3 regions of the Salinivibrio kushneri genome follow, and region 1 is predicted to be linked to each of the others. Evidence: predicted binding sites of a transcription regulator. Region 1 holds the regulator's gene; each other region holds the start of a gene.
The links. The regulator CRP, encoded in region 1, controls carbon source genes, mostly activating them, when cyclic AMP is high. The targets are predictions, from matches to a motif close to TGTGANNNNNNTCACA.
Positions count from the first base shown of each region.

Region 2: N8M53_RS04375 (NupC/NupG family nucleoside CNT transporter) is a predicted target of CRP. The motif match lies at 5,024-5,039, and genes of this name have one in related genera.
Region 3: malT (HTH-type transcriptional regulator MalT) is a predicted target of CRP. The motif match lies at 1,328-1,343, and genes of this name have one in related genera.

Region 1 is NZ_CP114588.1:228,614-234,705, forward strand. Features, by position in the region: gene astA (arginine N-succinyltransferase) at 1-922, shown strand, start outside; gene astD (succinylglutamate-semialdehyde dehydrogenase) at 924-2,405, shown strand; gene N8M53_RS01115 (DUF1338 domain-containing protein) at 2,416-3,207, shown strand; gene N8M53_RS01120 (hypothetical protein) at 3,281-4,147, opposite strand; gene crp (cAMP-activated global transcriptional regulator CRP) at 4,278-4,910, opposite strand; gene N8M53_RS01130 (phosphoribulokinase) at 5,160-6,029, opposite strand; gene N8M53_RS01135 (YheU family protein) at 6,086-6,092, opposite strand, start outside.
Region 2 is NZ_CP114588.1:884,037-890,128, forward strand. Features, by position in the region: gene choW (choline ABC transporter permease subunit) at 1-257, shown strand, start outside; gene choV (choline ABC transporter ATP-binding protein) at 268-1,470, shown strand; gene N8M53_RS04360 (fasciclin domain-containing protein) at 1,617-2,111, opposite strand; gene N8M53_RS04365 (hypothetical protein) at 2,527-2,832, shown strand; gene yjjG (pyrimidine 5'-nucleotidase) at 2,920-3,597, opposite strand; gene N8M53_RS04375 (NupC/NupG family nucleoside CNT transporter) at 3,730-4,953, opposite strand; gene N8M53_RS04380 (BCCT family transporter) at 5,502-6,092, shown strand, end outside.
Region 3 is NZ_CP114589.1:530,668-536,759, reverse strand. Features, by position in the region: gene N8M53_RS15240 (glycogen/starch/alpha-glucan phosphorylase) at 1-989, opposite strand, end outside; gene malT (HTH-type transcriptional regulator MalT) at 1,495-4,203, shown strand; gene pulA (pullulanase-type alpha-1,6-glucosidase) at 4,396-6,092, shown strand, end outside.

The sequences.
Region 1 (6,092 bases):
TTTGCTCCAAGGGCGAATTGATAATTCGCTAGAAAGTTTTGCCAAAAAGGTGACAGAGCCTGGCCCGGAAGGGTACTTGATGGTCGCTGAAGATGTAGAAACCGGTGAGATTGCCGGGACGACTGGGATTGAAGCGGCTATTGGCCTCGACAATCCATTTTATAGTTACCACCTGACGAAGGTGGTGCACTCGTCGCGCAAACTGAATGTGCATAACATCGTGGAAGTGCTGACGTTTGGCAACAACTACACCGGCACCACAGAGATCTGCACCTTGTTTATGCGCCCTGAGTTTCGTGGCGGCCTAAATGGCAAGCTTTTGTCTAAGTGTCGGTTTTTGATGTTGGCACAATTTCCCGAGCGTTTCGCAGACGTGGTCTTTGCTGAAATGCGTGGTGTGTCTGATGACGAGGGGAACTCGCCGTTTTGGCAATGGTTGAAGGATAACTTCTTTAACATTGACTTCACGTTGGCTGACTACCTCACCGGGATTGGGGCGAAAGGCTTCATCGCTGATCTGATGCCAAAATTACCGATTTACGTGAGCCTGCTCAGTGAGGAAGCGCGAGCGGTGATCGGGCAAGTGCATCCCAATACTCGCCCAGCGTTGCGCTTGTTGGAAAAAGAAGGCTTTTCGTGCCGTGGCTATGTCGACATCTTTGATGCCGGCCCCACGGTGGAATGCTTACGTCACAATATTGAATCCGTGCGTCATTCTTTCAACGCCTCGGCAAGCGTAAGAGAGCACAGCAGCGCGCAGGACTATTTGATATCGAACACGGACTTTGCCGGTTTCCGCGCGACAGCGGCGAAAGCGGCGGTGGATCATGAAACCAATCAGGTGGTGATCAGCCCCGCGGTAGCAGACGCATTGAATGTAAAAGAAGGCGATCAGCTGCGTTTGATTGCCATGGAGGGATAAGATGACAAAGCAATCAGCAGGCCATCTGATTAACGGAGAGTGGGTGAAAGGCGAGGGCGAGGTGATGACCTCGCAAAATCCCTTTGATAGTCAGTGTATTTGGCAAGGTGAAGAAGCGACGCGCCCCCAGGTTGAACAAGCGGTTAGCGCCGCACGTGAAGCCTTTCTTCGTTGGCGTAATACTGAATTTGCCGAGCGCCAAGCGCTGGTTGAGCGCTTTGCCGAGATAGTGAAAGCGAATACGGACGATTTAGCGCGCACCATTGCTGAAGAGACGGGCAAACCATTCTGGGAAACCAAAACCGAAGTCGGTGCCATGGTGGGAAAAGTGGCGATCTCATTACGCGCTTACCACGAGAGAACGGGCTCACGCGAAAAAGATGTCAATGGCACGCAAGCTGTGTTGCGTCACCGTCCGTTAGGTGTGATGGCGGTCTTTGGCCCGTACAACTTCCCGGGTCACCTGCCCAATGGCCACATTGTCCCCGCGCTACTGGCCGGTAACAGTGTGGTGTTCAAGCCGTCAGAATTGACGCCAAAAGTGGCGGAAAAAACACTGGGGTATTGGTTAGAGGCAGGGCTGCCGCATGGCCTTATCAATCTGGTACAAGGTGGCCGTAATACCGGCGAGGCTTTAGCACAAGCCCGAGGCATTGATGGCTTATTGTTTACCGGTAGCGCCAATACCGGCCATATCCTCCACCGCCAATTCGCGGGTCAGCCCGATAAGATGCTGGCACTGGAAATGGGGGGAAATAATCCCTTGGTGGTCAGTGATCAGTTTGGTGATTTAGAAGCCACCGTCTATACCATCATTCAGTCAGCGTATCTTAGCGCCGGTCAACGTTGCACCTGTGCACGCCGCCTGCTGCTGCCTGAAGGAGAAGTGGGTGACAAGATCTTGACGCGCCTAGCACAATGGACAAAAACCGTGCGAGTTGGCGGCCAGTTTGATGATCCGGCGCCGTTTATGGGCGCACAGATCTCAGTGGCGGCAGCAGAGGGTATTCTGGCCACACAGCAAAAGCTTGTTGATCTGGGCGCGAAGCCAGTGATTGAGTGTGAACATCAGCATGACGCGGTGATCTCGCCAGGGATCTTGGATGTCAGTGGTATTCAAGACTTACCGGATGAAGAGTATTTTGGTCCGCTTCTGCAAGTGCAGCGTTACCAGGATATGGCCGATGCGGTCACCAAAGCCAATGACACCCGCTATGGGTTGTCTGCCGGACTTATCAGTGAAGACGATGGTGAATGGCAGTACTTCCTTGACCATATTCGTGCAGGGATTGTTAACCGCAATCGCCAATTGACGGGCGCTAGCGGTGACGCGCCATTTGGTGGGCCGGGTGCCTCGGGGAACTTACGCCCCAGCGCTTACTATGCAGCGGATTATTGCGCTTATCCGATGGCGTCAATGGAAGGGGAGCAGGTGGTACTGCCCGAAACGTTCGCCCCCGGCATTCCGAATCAACAGGACTAAGGAGAGCAACATGGACAGTGGCCAAGCGTTATTCGACAAACTGTGGCAGGACTACATCAACCGTCTGTGCCCTTCGGCACATAAGGTGCATGCCTTATTAGAGGAAGGGCAACCTTTGATCAATGATCATATTGCCTTACGGACATTTGGTTTACCTAAGGTTGGGCTAAAGGTACTTGCGCGTCCATTTCTCGCCTTGGGGTATCAGCAAAAAGGTGACTATACCTTTGAAGCGAAAAAGCTCAACGCCTGCCATTTTGAGCATCCCGATCCTTTGATGCCAAAAGTTTTTATCAGTGAGTTGATGGTCGAGCAATGCTCGCCAACGCTTCAGGCGATTGTCGAGAAGCTGGTGGCGCAGGTCGATGAATCGTCACTAACAGGCAGTGATTTTCTCCATCAGGGGCGTCTATGGGATGTTGATTGGGCGACCTATCAAACCCTTGCCGAAGAGAGTGAATATGCGTCTTGGGTGGCGGCACACGGTTATGGTGCGAACCATTTTACCGTGAGCGTGAATCAGCTGAATGCGCATGATGATTGCCTCTCGGTGAACAACCGATTGCGCGACAATGGCTTTGCGATTAACGAGTCAGGTGGAGAAGTCAAAGGGGATGCATCAGTGTATTTGGAGCAATCCTCCACCATGGCGGATCGCGTACCGGTTGCTTTTTCTGATGACACGCAAACCATCCCGGGTGGATTTTATGAGTTTGCTAAGCGTTATGTCCTGCCCAATGGTGAGCTCTACCAAGGTTTTGTGGCTGCCTCGGCAGATAAAATCTTTGAAAGCACCCACTAGTTATTCGTCCTTGCCCGAATACGGGTCGACGTCATATGAAAGGGAGCGTGTGATACGCTCCCTTTTTTATCGTCTATTGGGCCTCGATGTCGAGCCAAAACGTGTCTGGAATCGCTTGTGTTTCGTTGCTTAAATGTGGGTTATCAACTCGGATTACGGTGCGTTCACTAATGTTTGCCTTTTCAAAGGTTTCCTTAACTAAAGGCGCATTATTGAAAAACTCGATAAATGATCCGTCTTGATACGCCGCTTCAAAAGCGCGATTTAACATCTCGGCGACGTCAGCATGTTGCGGAGACACAAACAGGAACATCGGGAAGCGATAGATCAGCATCAGGTGTGGGTCAACTAACAGATTACCGTATTGCGGCCGCTCGGCTAATTCACTAAAAGGCTCAATCAAGGCACGAGGGAAGAGATCGGCACGACCCGTATCAACCACTTTAAAAATGTTTTCAAAGCTCGATATTTCACGTACGCGAAATCCCGCAGAGTTAAGCACTTTGACGTCGGCCCAGCCTTGTCCCTGAGTCATCGTAAGAGACTGCAAATCACCCGCGCTATTTATCTGAGCGAGTTGGGGCTCAGTGGCTTGGTTGGTAATAAACAGGCGATGGCCGAGTAAACCACGAAACACGGGATAGCGAATGGGGATCAGTTCCGATTCCAGTGTACGGTCGGCACCAAGCCAGTCGACAGTGAGCTTGCCTTGCTTGAGCATCTCCACTTTACGAGACTGAGAGCCAATTTGGCCGTCAAAGGCTTGTAAGGTGACAGATTCTCCCGATTTTTCAGCAAGAAATTCAATCAGCTCAATGGCATAGAGGTCAAGCGCTGAGCCAGCGCGTGGCTCGGGGTGTACAATCGTGGTATTGGATGCGGCATGGACTGAAAACACAGAGAGCGCGAGGGCGGTGAGGGCAGTTATCACTTTTTTCATAAACGATACCTTGTTAATTTAGTGTTAACAACATCGTTTTGAGTTTAGAAGCTATCCGCGTGCTTGCCAGAAAGTGGAGATAAAAAAACCGACGCCAGGGCGTCGGTTGGTGATACAGAGAGCGGCGCAATTAGCGTGTGCCGTATACCACGATGGTTTTACCGTGTGCGGAAATGAGGTTTTGCTCTTCCAGCATTTTTAGAATACGTCCCACGGTTTCACGCGAACAGCCGACAATTTGGCCAATTTCCTGACGGGTGATCTTAATTTGCATACCGTCAGGGTGTGTCATGGCATCTGGCTGCTTCGCCAAGTTCAACAAGGTTTGCGCAATGCGCCCTGTGACGTCCAGGAAGGCGAGATCCCCTACCTTTTGGCTAGTTACCTGCAAACGACGCGCCATTTGTGAAGACAGGCGCATTAAGATGTCAGGGTTAACTTGGATGAGCTGGCGGAACTTCTTAAATGAAATTTCTGCCACTTCACACGGTGATTTAGCGCGAACCCAAGCAGTGCGCTCTTGGTCTTCTTCGAAAAGCCCGAGCTCACCGATGAAGTCACCTTGGTTAAGGTAAGACAGGATCATTTCCTTGCCTTCTTCATCTTTGATCAGTACGGCCACAGACCCTTTCACGATGTAATACAAGGTCTCCGCCTTCTCACCTGCATGGATAAGCGTGCTTTTAGACGGATACTTATGAATATGACAATGTGAAAGGAACCACTCGAGTGTAGGGTCTGTTTGAGGTTTTCCTGGAACCATATAACTTATTTCCTCTGCATGTGTTGCCCGGCAACAACGTCCTATCTTTGTCTGAGGGGTAACCCATCAGATCATTGCACAGAATACGAAGTCTGAACGCGGGCTACAAGCTCACTGTATGTTAACAAGAGTGTATCTTTTTTTGTTGGTGATTTCTTGATTTTGATCTAGGCCAACCGCCTAAAAATCTGGCAAAAACGTGGCTAAGATCACGGCTTGAGAAGTAATACATCATGGATGCGCTACGCCTTAGCCAATCTTGCCTTTTTCTATCAATTGTTGGATCAATGGACGGATAATCAATTCCATCGCAAAGCCCATTTTTCCCCCAGGCACCACTAAGGTGTTATGCCGTGACATAAACGACCCAGTGATCATCTGCAACAGGTAGGGGAAGTCGACATTTTTCATCCCACGAAAGCGGATCACCACAAAGCTCTCGTCCAAAGACGGGATCCCTTTGGCATTTAATGGGTTTGAGGTATCTACCGTGGGAACGCGTTGAAAATTGATATGGGTGCGAGAAAATTGCGGAGTGATATAGTGCAAGTAATCATCCATTGAGCGCACAATTGAGTCGGTCACCGCTTCACGAGAGTGACCTCTATCGCGCGTATCGCGGACAAATTTTTGAATCCACTCTAAGTTGACGATGGGCACCATACCTATCAAGAGGTCGACGTGTTGCGCAACATTGACGTCACCGTCGACCACCCCACCGTGCAATCCCTCGTAAAACAATACATTGGTATTGTCGGCCAAGTCTTGCCATGGTGTGAAGGTACCAGGCATTTGGTTATAGGGCACCGCTTCATCAAAGGTATGTAAATAGCGACGGTATTTTCCCGTGCCTTGGTCGCCATACTCACGAAAAAACTGCTCTAGTCGAGGGAAGTCGTTGGCGGTGGGGCCAAAGTAGCTGATATGCTTGCCTTGTTCACGCGCTTTACGGATCTCCACGTCCATTTCGGGACGAGTAAAACGGTGAAAGCTGTCCCCTTCTAGCCAGGCCGCTTTGATGTTCATCATCTGGAACATCTTACGGAAGGCCTCCGAGGTAGTGGTGGTACCGGCTCCTGACGAGCCGGTAACCGCAATAATTGGATGTTTAGCCGACATGACGCGCCCTGTCATTCAGTCTGAATTTGTATCGCGATACGGCGTGTACTGCGATGCTAAGAG
Region 2 (6,092 bases), 660 kb from region 1:
GTATGAAACTACTGTTTAAAGTGGAGCTTCCTGCGGCACTGCCTAGCATTATGACCGGTGTGACTCAGTGTATTATGTTGTCACTATCGATGGTTGTTATCGCGGCGCTGGTCGGTGCTGACGGCCTCGGTAAGCCAGTGGTTCGTGCACTGAATACCGTCAACATTTCTCAAGGTTTTGAAGCGGGTCTGGCGATTGTATTGGTAGCCATCATTCTTGACCGCCTGTGTAAAGCACCAAACCAAGGCAACGAATAAGGGGGAAACCATGGACGCAATCGCAATTAAAAATTTAGACGTGGTGTTTGGCGATAATGTTAAGCCAGCACTGGATCTGCTTGATAATGGATTAAGCCGCTCGGAGATCATCGAGAAAACTGGTCAAGTCGTGGGCGTGGATAATGTCTCACTCAATGTGAAAGAAGGTGAAATCTGCGTCTTGATGGGCTTATCGGGCTCAGGTAAATCGAGCCTACTGCGCGCCGTGAATGGATTGAACCCCATCAGCCGCGGTAGTCTTGAAGTCCGTGATGGCAACAGAATGGTCGACATGGCAACAGTTGACTCGCAAACGCTTCGCCACCTTCGTACTAATCGTGCATCTATGGTGTTTCAAAAGTTTGCCCTTATGCCTTGGATGACAGTGGTTGATAACGTCGCCTTTGGCCTAGAAATGAAAGGGATCAGCAAGAAAGAACGCCGTCGACAAGCGCTGGAAAAGCTAGAAATGGTCGGGTTGGACGATTGGGCTTATCAATACCCGCATGAGCTGTCTGGTGGTATGCAGCAGCGCGTTGGCTTGGCCCGTGCGTTCGCGATGGACAGTGATATCCTACTGATGGATGAACCTTTCTCGGCACTGGATCCACTGATCCGTGCGCAGCTGCAAGACGAGTTGCTAGAGCTGCAGAAAAAGCTCAATAAAACCATCTTGTTTGTGAGCCATGATTTGGATGAAGCCCTGAAAATTGGTAACAACATTGCCATTATGGAATCAGGTCAGCTTATTCAACATGGTAAGCCTGAAGACATTGTGTTGCGTCCCGAGACCGATTATGTGCGTGACTTTGTTGCTCATACTAATCCACTGAACGTGCTGAAAGGGCGTTCGATGATGAAGTCTGTTGACGACTTGCCTCATGTCGACAACCGTTGGAAAGTGTGTGAGCAGCGTGATATTTGGGTTACCGCAGAGCAGGGTGGTCGCTTGTCAGCCGCTGCAGGCTCACAACCCTTGCGTGTCGTTGAATGGCAAAAAGACGTTCAAGATCTGTCACAAGTTGGAGACGACACGATAGTGGTTGCCTCGCCTGATATTGAAATGCGTGATGCGATTGAAATTCGCTATCACACCGTTAAGCCGGTATTACTCATCGAAGAAGGGGAACTGGTTGGTACCTTATCTGATCATGACTTCTACCACGCGCTGTTGGGTAAGTTTCAACAAAAGTGCACGGATAAAGCGGCGTGACATTTGGCATATTCGTCAATTGACGTATAAATAAAATAGCCTGCTCATGGAGCAGGCTATTTTTTATGTACCTATCTATGTCCGAGGCTTGGTGCCTCACTCCTGCCCCTCACGAGCGGTTTTTTGTGAGCGAGACGAACCAGGCGCTAGGGCATAATCACGGTATCAATCACATGGATAACGCCGTTAGACGTCATGATATCGGGCTTAATGACGGTGGCGTTATCAATCTTTACATCTCCATACGATGTTTTAATCATCACGTCACTGCCTTGCACTGTCGTTGCCGACGACATCCCCATCACTTGTTCTGCTGTCACTTTACCGGCAACAACGTGATAAGTCAGAATATCGGTCAGTTTACCTTTGTTTTCGGGCTTGAGCAGTGTCTCTACCGTGCCGTCAGGTAACTTGTCGAAGGCCGTGTTCGTGGGGGCAAAGACGGTAAACGGGCCTTCTCCTTTCAATGTATCAACAAGGTCCGCGGCTTTGACGGCTGCCACCAATGTTGAAAAGTCGTCATTTTTCATTGCTGTATCAACAATGTCATGCTCGCCTTTGTGGTGGGCAGCGACGGCGCTTCCCATCCCAACCAGCAATGTCGCAGTAATGGCTAATTTCGTGATCGTGCGTGTTAACATCATCGTTCTCCCTTTGATTTCGTTTCCCCACCGAATAAGTTGCTTTATTACAACCCTTGGTGACGACTTGGGAAGGATCAACTTGTTGCAAGGGTGAAAACGAGGACGGAAGCGAAGTCGATCACTGGAGAGAAGAAATAGTGCTCATCTTCCTCTTTTTTACGCTCAATAACGGCTGCCGTCTTGTGAAATTTTTCGAATGAGTCATTCATATTATTGTGATTGTTGTCACGATTCATCAGGCGTAATCTCATTCTCGTTCCAAGGCAACAACGCAACTGTGATGTCGAACTGTGATAGCGCCTCGGTGAGTCTTTGGAGATAGATTTTTAGAAATGGAGACATTGAGGTGACAAATCACCGGCACAATTTGCGTTTAATAGCTGTCAACCCATTACGAAAGAGGAAACAAACCATGAAAAAACTTGCTGCAATCTTTGCCCTAACGTTCGCTTCAACGTCTGTAATGGCTGGTGGTCTGAACCTCGATGTAGACCCTGCAGAAGGGGGCGCTTGGGTAACAGTCACTGAACAAGGCCAAGCGGTAAAAGGCGCTAAAGTCGCCAACGAATCGGGTCTTGATGCGAAGGTAACTGATGAATCTGGTCGTGTATTTATCCACGCTCAGAACCAAAACAGCCGCTCAATCAACTTTGTGGCGAGCACTGACCAAGGTGAGCGTGTTGAGCAAGCCGCATTCATCAAAGGCGACCACAGCTAAGAGACGCGCGATTGAGTTTAAGCCGTCATTAACAATGGTGGAGCCGATAAAAAGAGAGCATAGTTGCTCTCTTTTTTTATTCAGCGTTTAGGTTGGCAGGAGCCAATTTTTTAATTGATGTAGGGAGTCAACTTGGTGTGTCGGCGCAATATCTTCAGGGACTGGGGTATTATCGACATTTAGCCAGCACGTATCGATGCCGGCTTGCATGCCGCCGAGGACGTCGGAATGTGGATTATCACCCACCATCAAGATTTTTTCTTTTGGCGGATTTCCCATCTTTTCAAACGCATGTTCAAAGATACGTGGATCAGGCTTAGCGACACCGACTTGCTCGGAAATAACCAATGTAGAAATCGCACCCTTCAACCCTGTTTTTTCTAAACGAATATCTTGTAAAGCCGTAAACCCGTTGGTGATGATACCAATATGGGCATGCGGGGAAATGGCGTCGATGAGTTCTCGTGCCCCTGGCAATGGTTCACAGATGTCTGCCATGGCATCTAAAAAGCCTTGATTTAAGATGGAAGGAGCGACGTTTAAGCGTTTTCCCCAGTGAGTAAAGCGCTCGGTCTGTAGAGTCTGGGCATCAATTTCCCCATTTTGATACTGTACCCACAGTGGTTTATTACGTGCGGAGTATTCGGCAAACGCCTGCTGATCAAAATCGACATCATAGTGCGAGAACAGACGTTGTAAGCCTGAAAATGCATCAAAGTGAAACAAGGTCTCGTCGGCATCGAATAAAACCCATGGGTATCGCATGTTATTACATCTCTTTACGTAAAGTTAACTAAGTGTAACAGAGTGCAAGTGCGGTTTTCGAGCCCATTTTTGTTTACTCACCGTCCATGGTGAGAAACAGCGTGAATGGCGTTGATTGAATATTCTGGGGGATTATAGAGAAAGATAGAGGCCAGCCAGCGTTGCACTCATCAGGTTGGCAAGTGTCGCTGCCAGAATAGCTCGCATACCGAGTTTAGCAATGTCGCCTCGGCGTTCGGGGACGATGCCGCCTAGGCCTCCCATCAGCATGGCAATGGAGGTCAAATTGGCAAAACCACATAGTGCAAACGTCACAATAGCTTGGCTATGGGCGGATAATTGGCCTTTTAAATTCATAAAATCGGCAAAAGCAACAAACTCGTTCACGGCGATTTTTTTACCAATCAAGGTGCCTGCCGTCATGGCTTCTTGCCAAGGGATACCAATTAACCAAGCCACGGGCGCAAACAGGTAGCCAAACAACCATTCAAGGCTTAGCTGAGGCAGGTTCAAAATAGGACCAAGCTTAGCCAATCCTCCGTTAATTAGCGCAATCATGCTGATCACGGCCAGTAAGCTGGCACCTACCGCCATGGCAATTTGCAGGCCACTTAAGGCGCCTTGTGTTCCTGCATCAATCAAGTTAACGGGTTTGTCTTGTGCATCTTCAACCGATGAATGTTGGGATTGGCTTAATGCTTCCTCGGTTTGAGGTACCATGATTTTGGCCATCATGAGTCCTGCCGGTGCTGACATAAAAGCCGCGGCAATTAAATACTTCATTTCCACGCCGAGCCCGGCATAACCCACCATGGTGCCGCCAGCCACTGAAGCGAGCCCGCCGACCATAACGGCAAACAATTCTGAGCGTGTCATTGAGGCGAGGAAAGGGCGAACCACCAGGGGAGCTTCAACAGATCCGACAAAAATATTAGCGGTGGCAGACATCGACTCAGTTCGAGTGGTGCCGAGAACACGTCGCAGCACACCGCCAATCAAGCGAATAATCCACGTCATGATACCTAGGTGGTATAACACGGCAATCAGTGCAGAGAAAAAGACGATGGTGGGGAGAACATTAAAGGCGAAGATAAAACCAAGCTTGAACTTGGCGAGATCGCCAAAGAGAAACTCTGCGCCAATATCGCCAAAACTGATAATAGATGAAACGGCATCAGAGGCGTTAGCGAGAATACGCTGGCCAAGGGGAACGGAGATGATAAATCCGGCGAAGACGATTTGTATCAGAAATGCACCACCGACGGTACGCCAATTAATCGCGTGTCGATTTTCTGAAAACCCAACCGCGATAAGAAAGAGGACGCTAATCCCCAAAAGGCCAATGCCAAACTGCATGATGTTGCTCCGCAAACGTTAAACTTGAGATGGAAAACGATTGCGGCGGTATTGTACTTGGATTTTATTATGTGACAAGTATCACTTTGTGTATTTTTTGTTTGCATTTTGTTGCACTAGAGGAAGACATTGATAGGTCGAAGAAAAACACCTCGCGTGATGAGTTTCACGATCGTGATGTTTGCTTAGCAATAGTGGAAAATACGACTATGATTTAAAAGGGGTGTTAGACGTTCTAAATCCTTACTAACCAAATTGTTTATTGTTCTGAAATAAAGAGTTCAAATAACTGGGAAAGCCAGTAAAATCGGGGCATGGAGGGAAGTTTGCGTTAGGTTTCTGGTTAGAAAGTGAACATTTGGTTAGGGGCCTAATTAAATTTTTTTTCAGATGTGATAATGTAGTTGATTGTGTGGTGACAGCTGGTCTTTGATTGCTGGTAAAGATGGCTTGAACAGCAATGAATAATGGGCGCACCACCAACACTCACAGGCTTCCGAATAAACGGACTAAGGAGTTAACTCGTGAGCGATAAAAGCCATGAAGATATGATGACACCAGACGGGAAGGTTAACCCGATCGACACTGACTATCAGGTCGGTCAGGATAACGTGGCACTGAAACTCGGCCCGTTTGGTTTTGATATTCACAACCGAGTATTTATGGTCTCAGGGCTGGCTATTTTGGCCTTCATTTTTGTCACCCTGGCCTTTCAAAACCAAATTGGTCCTGTTTTTGGGGATCTACGTGGATGGCTCACCTCAAACCTAGACTGGTTCTTCCTTTCAGCAGGAAACATTTTTGTTATTGCCTGTCTAGTGCTGATTGCGTCTCCGCTGGGTAAAGTGAGACTCGGTGGCACCGAAGCGAAGCCCGACTACAGCTACGGTGGTTGGTTTGCGATGCTTTTCGCAGCAGGTATGGGTATTGGTCTGATGTTCTACGGGGTTTCAGAGCCATTGACGCATTTCCAAACTGCACTAGGCGGGACATCCGTGGGGGCTGATGGCCTTCGCACCGACTGGGCGCCTTTGGGTGCGGCAGCGGGTGATACAGAAGCGGCACGCCGCTTGGGGATGTCTGCCACGATTTTCCACTGGGGCTTACACCCATGGGCAATCTATGCGGTATTGGCGTTA
Region 3 (6,092 bases), on a different replicon from region 1:
GGAATAGCGATGGTGGGGTGAGTATCGTTCAACTGAATGGTTTCGTGCTCAGGCAGCGCAGCTAAAGGGTGGCCAGCGTCTAAATGGCGACGAAGAATATCCCCCACAGATGCTGCACTGTGGAAATACTGCTGCATCAAACGTAACGTTTTACCCGCATCGTGGTTATCGTTGGGGTACAAGACTTTGGTCAGGTTGCCCGCATCAATCATAGATTGCTGGGCGTGGGTATAGTCACCCGCGTTAAAGGCATCGAGAGCAAATGGTGTCAGTGCTCGACCTTCCCATAAGCGCAGTGGATAGACAGTATTGCTTTGATAGCCCACAATCGGCAGATCCCAAGGCATAGCTTGGATCTGCATGCTTGGCACCCACTGACGATACGTGTGCCCTGAGTCCTCAATCACCTCTACATGGCCATAAAAGCCAATGGTTTGGGCCAAGTCAGGGCGCACCACTTCCCACGGGTAACCTTCTGGCTCACGCCACGCATCCGGTGCTTCTTGTTGTGCGCCATCTTTAAATGATTGACGGAAAAGACCGTATTCATAGTGCAAGCCATAGCCGACGGCTGGATACTGTTGCGCGGCAAGCGAGTCCATAAAGCAAGCCGCTAAACGCCCCAAACCACCGTTACCTAAAGATGGATCGCGCTCTTGCTCGAGCAAGTCTGTCAGGCCAAATCCAAATTCACTGACTGCATCAGCAATGGCATCGTACAAACCCATGCTAATGAGGTTATTCCCGGTTAAACGGCCAATCAAAAATTCGAGGGATAAATAGTTAACACTTTTAGCTTGTTTGATTGCTTGATCGTTTTCAGTAGCCACCAAGTCAGCCGTCGTATGCTCGGCTAATGCACGACCTAACGCGAGATACCAATCGCGTAACTGCGCGGTATCTGGTGAATGACCTAGCTGGGTTAGGTGTTGAACCATACTGATTTTAAACGCACTTTTATCAAACGCATGTTGCTGTTTTGGTGTCATGTCGTAACTCTCGATAATGGAATGAAACCTTGATGGTTATTCATCCTGCCCAACCCGAGTACGGCAAACATCCTCCTACCTCGTTCCTATCAAAGGAGGAGGCCGCAGGGCGTAGAGAGCTAGGTCACATCTCAATAGTGAGCCGCTTCTCATCAAATCCATGAACTGCCCTTGTCTGAGTGATCTAAATCACGCAATGAAACAAAAAAAGCGCCACACCCGCTGTGAAAAACACAGCTTTCCTTTTGTAATTTTTGTGCGCTAACGCAAATTAAGCACTGATAAACAGAGATGGATGTGTACACCAACCATAAAACAAGCCACAAAAAAGACATTTAAGTGATCTGTGTCACACTAAAAAGGCGTAGACGCACCATTTCAGGGCATAAAGTCAGAGATCAGGGATAGATCATAGTTTGTGGATGGTGAGTTACATACACTGCTAGCAGGACAGAGGTGCGCACCAAAGAGGACGCACCGCATTTGTAGTGAAGGACAGTGTCTTATGTGGATCCCATCAAAGCTGACTCGGCCTGGGCGACTTTATAACGCAATATTACGCCCACGTGTGCTCGATATTTTACAACAAGCCCCCCACTATAAGCTGGTGCTGTTTCGCTCTCCGGCCGGTTATGGCAAAACCACCATGGCCGCGCAATGGCTCGCGGATCAACCCAATGTCGGCTGGTTTAGCATTGATGACAGTGATAACGACAGCTTTCGCTTCATTAACTACTTACTGCAAGCCTTGCACCAAGCGACCCAAGAAGGCTGCGCCAATACGATAAAACTGGCGGAGAAACGCCAATTCTCATCACTCCGTGCGCTGTTATCTGATGTCTTTGCTGAGTTGGCTGGATTTCATGCCACCAGCTATTTAGTACTGGATGACTATCAACTGATTGATAACGAAGAAATCCATGAAGCGATGCGCTTTTTCATCAAGCACATGCCAGAAAATCTCACTTTGGTGGTGACCTCGCGCGCTAACCCACCACTGGGCACCGCGAACTTGCGCGTGCGAGACTTGATGATTGAGATAGGCAACGAGCTACTCGCGTTCGATAACGAAGAGACAACCCGCTTTTTCAACCAACGTGTTGACGATGGCGTCGATGAATCCACAGCAAATGCCTTGTGCACCTATGTGGAGGGTTGGCCATCAGCCTTGCAGCTGATCGCCATTCAAGCGCAGCACCAAAAGCGCACACTGATGCAAAGCGCCGCGTCTTACGCAGGGTTTAACCATGCCCACCTTTGGGACTATTTGGCCGAAGAAGTGTTTGATTTGCTTGACGCTGAGACCCGTCAGTTTCTCATGAAAGTCTCCGTGTTAGAAATGTTCAATGATGAATTGGTTTTCGCCTTGACCGAGCGAGAAGATGCGCTGGGTATGCTTGAGTCACTCAATCGCTATGGGTTGTTTATCTATCCGCTTGAGGGGGACAACAACTGGTTCCGATTCCACCATTTATTTGCGGAGTTTCTGGCTCACGAACGTCAAGCCAGGATCCCCCACCAGCAACAAACCTTGCACCGGCACGCAGCACTGGCTTGGTTAAAGCTGCAGTCCCCTCATCAAGCCTTGCGCCACGCACGCTACGCCAAAGACGATGCATTGTTGGCTGATATACTCAATCAACACGGCTGGCGTATGTTTAATCGAGGCGAATTGTCCACGCTAGAAGCGGCGATTGCCAAGCTCAGTGATGAGCTTTTATATCAATACCCCAATTTAAGCTTACTGCGTGCTTGGTTAGCACAAAGCCAACATAGATATCACGAAGTTGGCGAGTTATTGGCAAGTGCCGAAAAGGCGTATCAAGTCCGGCAAATTCCACTGGATATTGACTACCAAGGCAATGCCAATGCCCTACTTGCCCAAGTAGCCATTAATGCCAATGAGCCTGAGCAGGCGATGCGGCTGGCAGAAAAAGCACTCGAGCAACTCGATAGCGCCAATTACCGTGGGCGTATTGTCGCGACCTCCGTGGTTGGCGAAGTCAACCATGTGCTCGGTGAACTGGATCGCGCTTTATCCATGATGCAACAAACCGAGAAGCTCGCGCGCCAGCATCAGGTATATCACCAAGCGCTTTGGGCAATTCTACAACAAAGTGAGATATTGCTTGCGCAAGGCTATGTGCAAGCAGCCTTTGAGTTGCTCGACAGCGCCGATCAACTCATTGAAGACCAGCAGTTACATCAAGTCCCTCTCCATGAATTTGCCTTGCGCCTTCGCGCACAAATACTGTGGTGCTGGAACCGTCTGGATGAAGCCGAAGCCTGTGCCTATAAAGGGCTGCAGGTTTTGGAAAATCAACCACCGAGCAAGCATTTGCACAGCTACTCCATGCTCGCACGTGTTGCCGTTAGCCGCGGCGAGTTAGATAAAGCGGCAAAAAGCATTGAGCACATTGAGCACCTTTTGCGCGAGTCTGTTTATCACGTTGATTGGACCGCCAATGCATCATTGTCGCTGTTGCTCTATTGGCAAGCCAAAAATGAACTCACCAACATGGACGAGTGGTTACATCAAGCTGTTCGCCCCACAACCGCCTGCAACCACTTTAGTCAACTTCAGTGGCGAAATATTGCCCGCGCACACCTGCATTTGGGTCAGTATGACCAAGCACGTCAAGCAGTTGATTTTCTGCGCCGCGAGGCCAACAGAGCCAATTTGGTGACGGATAAAAACCGCAATTTGATTGTAGAAGCCGTGCTCGCCAGCAAAGAACAAGAGGCAGAGTACGCCAAAAGCCTGTTGCAAGATGCGCTGATCTTAACCAATCAAACCGGGATGATGGGTAATTTTTTGATTGAGGGCGAAGCGCTCTCCCCGCTCCTGCATGCGTTAATTGAACAACACGCCCTCGGCGCCCTCGAGCGCCACCGTGCACAGCAACTCCTCAAGGAAATTGCCAGCCATCAGCGCTCGCGCTCCACCCACTTCGATGAAGCCTTCGTCGAAAAACTGGTCAAGCACCCGAACGTGCCAGAGCTCGTGCGAACCAGCTCCTTGACCCAACGTGAATGGCAAGTGCTCGGCTTGATTTATTCTGGGTTCAGTAACGAGCAAATTGCTCATGAACTTGATGTCGCCGGCACCACCATCAAAACCCATATTCGTAATCTTTACCAAAAGCTGAATATTGCAAACCGTAAAGAAGCGGTCGTCACCGCCGAAAACCTCCTTCAACTTATGGGTAACTAGTCAGCCATGCCTACGCCCCCAGACTTTTTGTGGGGGCGTAGTGACCCGTCACTCTCAGCCTACCTTTCGTGATATTTTGCTGAATTTCATCATCTTTTTTGTAATGACACGTTGAATTTTAACCCGATCACGCATGGTAGGTGTCGCCCTTCAGTATGCTGCGCCTCAGTATTGACACTTGAGGAACGATCAATGAAGCCCACTCACTCTTTATTCCCCGTTAGCGCGCCTGTCGCCGTCGCGGCCATCATGGCTTTAAATGGTTGTAATATCGATAGAGAAACCGATTTACCGCCACGAGAGGCGGGCACCAGCGATGCCAGTGTGCTATTTGCTGACGCCGATACCCTGCTCACTCATCAAACCAACGCCACCTCGCTCACTTTGTATTACTCCGCTGATGGCAGGATGCGCTATAACCCGGACACACAACAGGTGGAAAACGCCACCGCCAGTGTCGAGTCCACCCTCGCCACGCGCGATCATTGGCAGACATCGTTCCCCCATTTGCAAGGTAACGTCAAAGGGTTCGATTTTGACTTTGTTAACGCCGATATTGCGCTGAAGCAATGGCTTAAAGGGCAGCTTCTCGCTATCGCCAAAGACGGTGATACCGTATTAACCGCAACCGATGTGCAACCGGCCCGCGCGCTCGATGCCTTGTACGCCGAACACGCCGAAAAACTTAACTATGGGGCCATCCCTGACGCTGGACACACTGAATTTCGCCTTTGGGCCCCTACCGCACAGCAAGTCTCGCTGGTGCCCTATCAATCGGCGAGCGAACAAAACGCGACAAAACAGCGCCAAACGCCCATTAAAATGGACTTCGACGCCGAGTCAGGAAGCTGGCATGTTGCCACCACGGCGCTGAATCATGGCGACTATTACCGTTATCAACTGTCGGTCTATCACCCTGTCACACACCGTGTCGAGCGTCTCGAAGTCACGGATCCTTACTCACATAGCTTGTCGACCAACTCCAGCTATTCACAGGTGGTCGATCTGAATGCGCCCGCGCTTAAACCCAGTGGTTGGGATACGCTGAGTGCGCCTCACTCGCAGCAAAATCCTGCCAACAGCGTGATTTATGAGGCGCACGTGCGTGATTTTTCCGCGCTTGATCAATCCACTCCCCAAAATCTGCGCGGCAAGTACCTTGCTTTTACCCAAAACACCACTGAGCCAGTTAAACACTTAACCGCGCTCGCGCAATCTGGGGTTACTCACTTGCACCTGCTCCCCGTGTTTGACATTGCCTCCATCAACGAAGACGTCGCGCAGCGTATCGATGTCACCGACCGCTTCTCCACGCTATGTGACAAAGTCCCCTCACTGAAAGAGACCCCAAGGCTGGCCAGTGAGTGCGACAACAATCAAACCATCCAAGCGGCCTTAACGGATTTAGCCACCCAAGACAGTGCTGACACCCCCTATGTGCAAACGGTAATGGCGGCGATGCGTCAATACGACAGCTTTAACTGGGGTTACGATCCTTTCCATTACACTGTGCCTGAAGGCAGTTATGCGACCGACCCTGAAGGCACCGCGCGAATCCTCGAGTTTCGTAAAATGATCATGGCCATCAAACAGAATATCGGCATGAATGTAGTGATGGACGTGGTCTACAACCACACCCACCAAGCAGGGTTAGGGCCCTATTCTGTGCTGGATAAAGTCGTGCCTTGGTATTATCAGCGCCTTAACCCCGTCACTGGGGATGTTGAGCAATCCACTTGCTGCTCAAACACCGCGCCTGAGCATCGCATGTTTGCCAAACTGATCGATGACTCGATTGCCACTTGGGTGAAAGACTACAAAATCGATGCCTTCCGTTGGGATTTGATGGGGCATCATCCGCTAGCACAGATCGAGCACACACTTGCCGT